Regions from separate parts of the Desulfohalovibrio reitneri genome, predicted to be linked through region 2. Evidence: predicted binding sites of a transcription regulator. Region 2 holds the regulator's gene; the other holds the start of a gene.
What was found. The regulator HrcA, encoded in region 2, represses chaperone genes, less so after heat shock. The targets are predictions, from matches to a motif close to TGTTAGCACTCNNNNNNNNNGAGTGCTAACA.
Positions count from the first base shown of each region.

Region 1: groES (co-chaperone GroES) is a predicted target of HrcA. The motif match lies at 1,655-1,685, and genes of this name have one in related genera.

Region 1 is NZ_JOMJ01000003.1:2,005,705-2,009,112, forward strand. Features, by position in the region: gene N911_RS0110020 (tetratricopeptide repeat protein) at 1-115, opposite strand, end outside; gene N911_RS0110025 (PA2779 family protein) at 90-488, opposite strand; gene N911_RS0110030 (C39 family peptidase) at 485-1,075, opposite strand; gene N911_RS0110035 (PA2779 family protein) at 1,062-1,463, opposite strand; gene groES (co-chaperone GroES) at 1,726-2,013, shown strand; gene groL (chaperonin GroEL) at 2,060-3,408, shown strand, end outside.
Region 2 is NZ_JOMJ01000003.1:614,907-618,314, reverse strand. Features, by position in the region: gene N911_RS0103400 (cation:proton antiporter) at 1-867, opposite strand, end outside; gene hrcA (heat-inducible transcriptional repressor HrcA) at 994-2,025, shown strand; gene grpE (nucleotide exchange factor GrpE) at 2,086-2,625, shown strand; gene dnaK (molecular chaperone DnaK) at 2,735-3,408, shown strand, end outside.

The DNA of each region.
Region 1 (3,408 bases), 1.4 Mb from region 2:
GGTGCCGGTGCAGGGAGGGCAGGGCGCAGCCGGAGAGCAGCAGCAGGGCCAGGCAGGCGGCAACCGGCCCGGCCCAGCGCCGCGCAGGGCTAGTTGACCCGGAATTCGTCGTCATAAATGTACCAGATGACGAAGCCCAGGATGGCGATGATGACAATGGCGATGATCACGCCGCCCGCGCCAGCTCCGGCGTCAAGCGCTTCAAGCTGCGAGGCGAGGGTGTGCAGTTCCCGGTCGGACAAAGCCGCCAGCCGCTGCTCGACCTCCCCGGGGGAGTAGCCCAGGTCGGCCAGCCGTTCGCGGACGACCTTGTTCTCCAGGGTTTGTTGCACGGTGGCCAGGTCGTCGGCGCGTACATCCGCGGACAGGGAGCGGTGGCTGGGCACGAAGCCCGCCTGAACGCGGGGAACGAAGGACACCAGGCACATGAGCACGGCCATGCAGGAGGCCAGGCCCTTGAAAAGGGGGTGGGAAACGACGGCGTTCATGGGGATACCTCGCTGTGGGGAGGGTTGGGGGTGACACGCAGGGTCCAACGGGCGGCGTTGTCCCAGCGGGCGTGGAAGTCGGACCAGGGCAGGCGCTTGTGTTCGGTTCGGCCGGAGTTCACCACCACCGCCTCCGGAGTGTAGCCCACCACCACCATGTAGTGGTTGATGGCAACCCCGCCGAATCCGTAATCCACCATGACCAGCAGGGGACGGCCCGCGTCCACGGCCCGCACCAGGTCGTCCGGCTCCCCGGCGAACCACTCGGTGGCGAAGCCGCGCGTGCGGGGGTACAAAGCCAGGTCCAGGCTGACCGTGCCCTGGATGTCCTCGCGGAAAATCTCCCGCCGAATCTCGTCTGGCTTCACAGGGTCGCCATGGTGGTTGAGGATGCCCGCCAGCGAAGCCGGGCCGCACTGGTTGGGATCCTGCGGGTGGAACGGCACGCTGGAGAGCACGCGGCTGCCGTCCGGCGGACGGAAGTCCCCGGGGAGGGAGCGCGAAGCGCAGCCGACGAGCAGGCCAAAGGCCGCCAGGGCCAGGACCGGAAGAAGAGCCGCCTTGGCCCGCGACCTATTTGTCCTCAACCGCGACCTGCTTGTCCGTGACCTTGAGGACGACGATGACCACCAGCACGATGATCAGGACCACGATGATGGCCCCCAGGATGCCGCCGGAGTCCACCGCGTCGATCTGGGAGGCCAGGGAGTGCAGTTCCTGGTCCGAGAGCATGGACAGCCGCTGCTCGATCTCTTCGGGCGAGTAGCCCAGGTCGGCCAGCCGCTCCCGCACCATCTTGTTTTCCAGGGACTTCTGCACGGTGGCCAGGTCGTCGGTCCGCACCTCGGCGGAAAGGGACCTGTCGCTGGGCACGAAGCCCGCCTCCACGCGCGGGACGAAGGAAACCAGACACATGACCACAGCCATGCCCGCGGCCAGGGACCTGAACCAGCCCGTCTCGAGAAATTCTCGCATAGCGCTCTCCTCTTCTTCCCCCCCGTTTACGGTGAAGAAAAGGGTGTGATGACCTATATAACACGGGAAACGCGCCGCGAGTCAAGTCGCTGACAAGACGGCCAAACCCCCGCCCGGCGGGGGATGAAAAATTTTTTTGCTCCCCGCCATTGACAAAAAACACCCCCCGCCTTACTTCACCGACCGTCGAGAATTGGCACTTTCCCTCGGCGAGTGCTAACAGCAATCGCGCAATATTAACCATTTGATTCGGAGGTTGCAGATGAATCTGAAACCGCTTCACGACCGGGTTCTGGTCAAGCGCCTTGAGGAAGAGGAAAAGACCGCCGGGGGCATCATCATCCCCGATTCCGCCAAGGAAAAGCCCATTCGCGGCGAGATCAAGGCCGCCGGCCCGGGCAAGACCGGCGACGACGGCAAGCCCCAGCCCATGAGCGTCAAGACCGGCGATAAGGTGCTCTTCAACAAGTATGCCGGCACCGAGATCAAGGTCGACGGCGAAGAGTACCTCGTCATGCGCGAGGACGACATCCTGGCCATCATCGAATAGCACCCGCATTTTTTTCAGAAGCTAAGCCTGTATTCGGAGGAAGCACATGCCTGCCAAAGACATTCTTTTCGCCACCCGCGGCCGCGAGAAACTGCAGCGCGGCGTAGACAAACTGGCCAATGCCGTGAAGGTGACCCTTGGCCCCCGCGGCCGCAACGTGGTCATCGAGAAATCCTTCGGCTCCCCCACGATCACCAAGGACGGCGTGACCGTGGCCAAGGAGATCGAGCTGGAGGACAAGTTCGAGAACATGGGCGCCCAGATGGTCAAGGAAGTCGCCTCCAAGACTTCCGACATCGCCGGTGACGGCACCACCACCGCCACCATCCTGGCCCAGTCCGTCTTCAACGAAGGCGTCAAGCTGGTGACCGCCGGCCGCAACCCCATGGCCATCAAGCGCGGCATCGACAAGGCCGTGGAGTCCGTGGTGGCCGAGCTGGAAAAGCTGACCAAGCCCACCCGCGACCAGAAAGAGATCGCCCAGATCGGCACCATCTCCGCCAACAACGACACCACCATCGGCAACATCATCGCCGACGCCATGTCCAAGGTTGGCAAGGAAGGCGTCATCACCGTCGAGGAGGCCAAGGGCCTGGAAACCACCCTGGACGTGGTCGAGGGCATGCAGTTCGACCGCGGCTACCTCTCCCCCTACTTCGTGACCAACACGGAGAAGATGGTCTGCGAGATGGAGGATCCCATGATCCTCATCAACGAAAAGAAGATCTCCAACATGAAGGACCTCCTGCCCGTGCTGGAGCAGGTGGCCAAGATGTCCAAGCCCCTGGTCATCATCGCCGAGGAGATCGAGGGCGAAGCCCTGGCCACCCTGGTGGTCAACAAGCTGCGCGGCACCCTGCAGGCCGTGGCCGTCAAGGCCCCCGGCTTCGGCGAGCGCCGCAAGGCCATGCTCCAGGACATCGCCTCCCTTACCGGCGGCACCGTGGTGTCCGAGGACGTGGGCGTGAAGCTTGAAAACGTCACCGTCAACGACCTGGGCTCCGCCAAGCGCGTGGTCATCGACAAGGAAAACACCACCGTCGTTGACGGCGCCGGCAATGCCGAGGACATCAAGGCCCGCGTGGCCCAGATCCGCCGCGAGATCGAGGAGACCACCTCCGATTACGATCGCGAGAAGCTCCAGGAGCGCCTGGCCAAGCTCGTGGGCGGCGTGGCCGTCATCAACGTCGGCGCCGCCACCGAGACCGAGATGAAGGAAAAGAAGGCCCGCGTGGAAGACGCCCTCAACGCCACCCGCGCGGCCGTCGAGGAAGGCGTCGTGCCCGGCGGCGGCGTCGCCCTGGTGCGCTGCTGCCACGTGCTCGATAAGCTCAAGGGCGCCGACGACGACGAAATGTCCGGCATCGAGCTCATCAAGCGCGCCATCGTCGAGCC
Region 2 (3,408 bases):
GGCGGACAGGAGCACGAACAGTGTGCCGATGAGCACCACCGAGAGCTGGTCCTTGAAGTGCCGCACGTGGTGCAGGGTCTCCGGTTTGAGGGCGGAGAGGAAGAAGCCGGCCACGGCCACGGCCACCGGACCGGAGGCGTCCACCAGGGAATCGGACAGCAGGAAGGCCCCGACGGCGGCGGCGAAGGCGGCCACGCCGGGCAGTCCCTCGTCCCCCACGCGCATGGTGTAGGGCAGCACGTAGCGCGACAGCAGAAAGCCCACCCCCGCTCCTACGGCCACCCCGGTGAAAATACCCAGTGCCAGCCAGACCCCGGTCTCCCCGGCCTCTTGCGGACCACTCACGGCCACCAGCTTGAGCGCCAAGGCCATCAGCACCACGCCGATGACGTCGCCGAGAATGGACTCCCAGTGCAGCAGGGACCGCAGCCTGGGCGGGAAAGAGACCGCCTTGAGCAGTGGATTGATGACGCTGGGGCCGGTGACGACCACCACCGCGCCGAACAGCATGGCCAACTCCAGGGGGAAGTCCAGAAGCCAGCGGGTCAGCAGAAATCCGCCCAGCGCGGTCAGCGCCACAGTCACGGTCAAAAGCCGGCCTATGGCTTTGGGCGCCTGCAAAAACCCCCTGGTGGTGAGGAAAAGCCCGCCCTCGAAGAGAATGACGGCCACAGCGAACTCAACCAGCACCAGAAGGCCGTGGCCAAGGGCGTCCGGCTCCACCAGCCCCGCGCCCAGTGGACCGGCGGCCAGCCCGGCCAGCATGTAGAACAGTATGGGGGGGATGGACAGCCCCCGGGCCAATCCGTGCGCGGTAACGCCCAGCACGAGAGCCAGGCCGATGGTGGTCAACGCGGCGTGTTCCATGGATAATCCATAACACGATTCCGCCTTCGCCGCATACCTTTCCGCTCCGCCGTCTTCTTGACAGCCCACATGGGCGTTGTTACCGGCTTGATGCTGTCGAGAACCGTCTTTTCACCAGGTTGTTCCATGTCCCTCAACGAGCGCGAACTGTCGATCCTGACGACCATCATCGAGCACTTCATCGACTCGGCGCAGCCGGTCGGCTCGCGCACGGTCTCCAAGCGCTCGGGGCTGGGTCTTTCCCCGGCGTCCATGCGCAACGTCATGGCCGACCTCACGGACAAGGGCTACCTGGAACAGCCGCACACATCGGCCGGCCGGGTGCCCACGGCCCGCGCCTTCCGCTACTACCTGGACCAGGTCATCCGCTTCGCCCCGCTGCCCGAGGAGGAGCGGAAAACCATCCGAAGCTCCCTCGCGGAGACAGCCGGGGAAATGGACGACCTGCTCCGCCACGCCGGCAAACTGCTCTCCAGGCTGTCGCACCAGGTGAGCATGGTGCTGCCCCCGGTTCACGCCGATGTCCGCTGGAAGCACATCGACTTCGTGCTCTTCAAGCCGACCATGGTCATGGTCACGCTGGTCCTGCAGGGCGGCATGGTGCACAACAAACTGGTGGAGTTGGAAAATCCGGTCACGCCGGACGACCTGACCCGGTTCGCAAACTACCTCAACGACCAGTTCGAGGAAAAGACCGTCACGGAAGTCCGCTCCCTTGTGCTTCGCGAGCTTCGCGAGGCCAAACACCGCCTGTCGCGCTCCATCCGGCAGGCTCTGCATCTGACCAACGAGGCCCTGGCCAAACCCCAGAAGCGCGACCTCTATCTGGAAGGGACTGTGAACATTCTCTCCCAGCCGGAGTTCGCCCAGGCCGAGGACATCCGCGACCTGCTCGACATTCTCGACGAAAAGACCCAGATCCTCGACCTCCTGGACCGCGTCCTGGAGTCCGGCGGGGTGCTGGTATCCCTGGACGAGGCCCAGCCACCGACCCCGCTCTCCGACCTCAGCCTCATCGCCTCCCCCTTCAGCGTGGAGGGCCAGCGGCTCGGGGCGGTCGGGCTCATCGGGCCCATCCGCATGAATTACGCCGAACTCATGCCCGTGGTGCGCTCCACCGCGGACATCATCACGTCCATCCTGCAACAACGATTCTAGGCGGATGGCCAGGTTTCAGCCGCGCCGTCCGCGCAAGCGACCCATGGAGGTTTCCGCAGCATGTCCGACGACAAGAACGCCACCGAACAGGAACTCGCCCAGGAAGCCCAGGAACGGGCCGAGGCCGCCAAGCAGGCCGAGGAGTCCGGCGAGGAATCCGTCGAGGAACTGAAGTCCCGACTGGACCACGCGGAGTCCGAGATGGTCCGCGCCCTGGCCGACCTGGAGAACGCCAAGAAACGCCTTGAGCGGGAGAAGGAGGAATACCGCAAGTACGCCGTGGAAGGCGTGGTCTCCGACCTGCTCCCCGTGCTGGACAACCTGGAACTGGCCCTGTGCCACGGGCAGAACGTGGACGCCTGCAAGGACCTGGTCATGGGCGTTGACATGACCCGCAAGGTATTCCTCGACGTCCTTTCCCGCTACGGCCTGGAGCCCGTGGGCGAGGTGGGCGACGAGTTCGACCCCAACTGGGCCGAGGCCGTGGGCGTGGAGGAGAACGCCGAGGTGGCGGCCAACTGCGTGGCCAACCTCATGCAGCGGGGATACAAGCTCAAAGACAGGGTCATCCGCCCGGCCAAGGTGATCATCTCCAAGTAAAAGAGGGCAAAAAATTCCTTAGCCGCCCTTTACTCCAAAAAAAAGGTGGTTATAGGGTGGACTTGATCCCGTTTTCGCATCGAAAATCAGCTCTCTTGGAGGATACTCAATGGGTAAGATCATCGGAATCGACCTGGGAACGACCAACTCCTGCGTGTATGTCATGGAGGGCAAGGACCCCAAGTGCGTGACCAACCCCGAAGGCGGCCGCACCACTCCCTCCGTGGTCGCATTCACGGACAAGGAGCGGCTGGTCGGCGAAATCGCCAAGCGCCAGGCCGTGACTAACTCCGACCGCACCGTCTACGCGGTGAAGCGCCTCATGGGGCGTGAGTTCAACAGTGATGTGGTCGAGAAGTGGAAGAAACACAGTTCCTACGAGATCGTGGGCAACAAGAACGGCGACGCCTCGGTCAAGGTGGGCGACAAGACCTATTCCCCCCCAGAAATTTCGGCCATGATCCTGCAGAAGCTCAAGAGCGACGCCGAGGCCTACCTGGGCGAAACCGTGAGCGAAGCGGTCATCACCGTGCCCGCCTATTTCAACGACTCCCAGCGCCAGGCCACCAAGGACGCCGGCAAGATCGCCGGGCTCGAGGTGAAGCGCATCATCAACGAGCCCACCGCGGCCTCCCTGGCCTACGGCTTCGACAAAAAGAACAACCAGAAGATCGCCGTCTTCGACCTCGGCGGCGGCACCTTCGACATCTCCATACTGGAGGTTGGCGACAACGTGGTCGAGGTGCGCGCCACCAACGGCGACACCTTCCTCGGCGGCGAGGA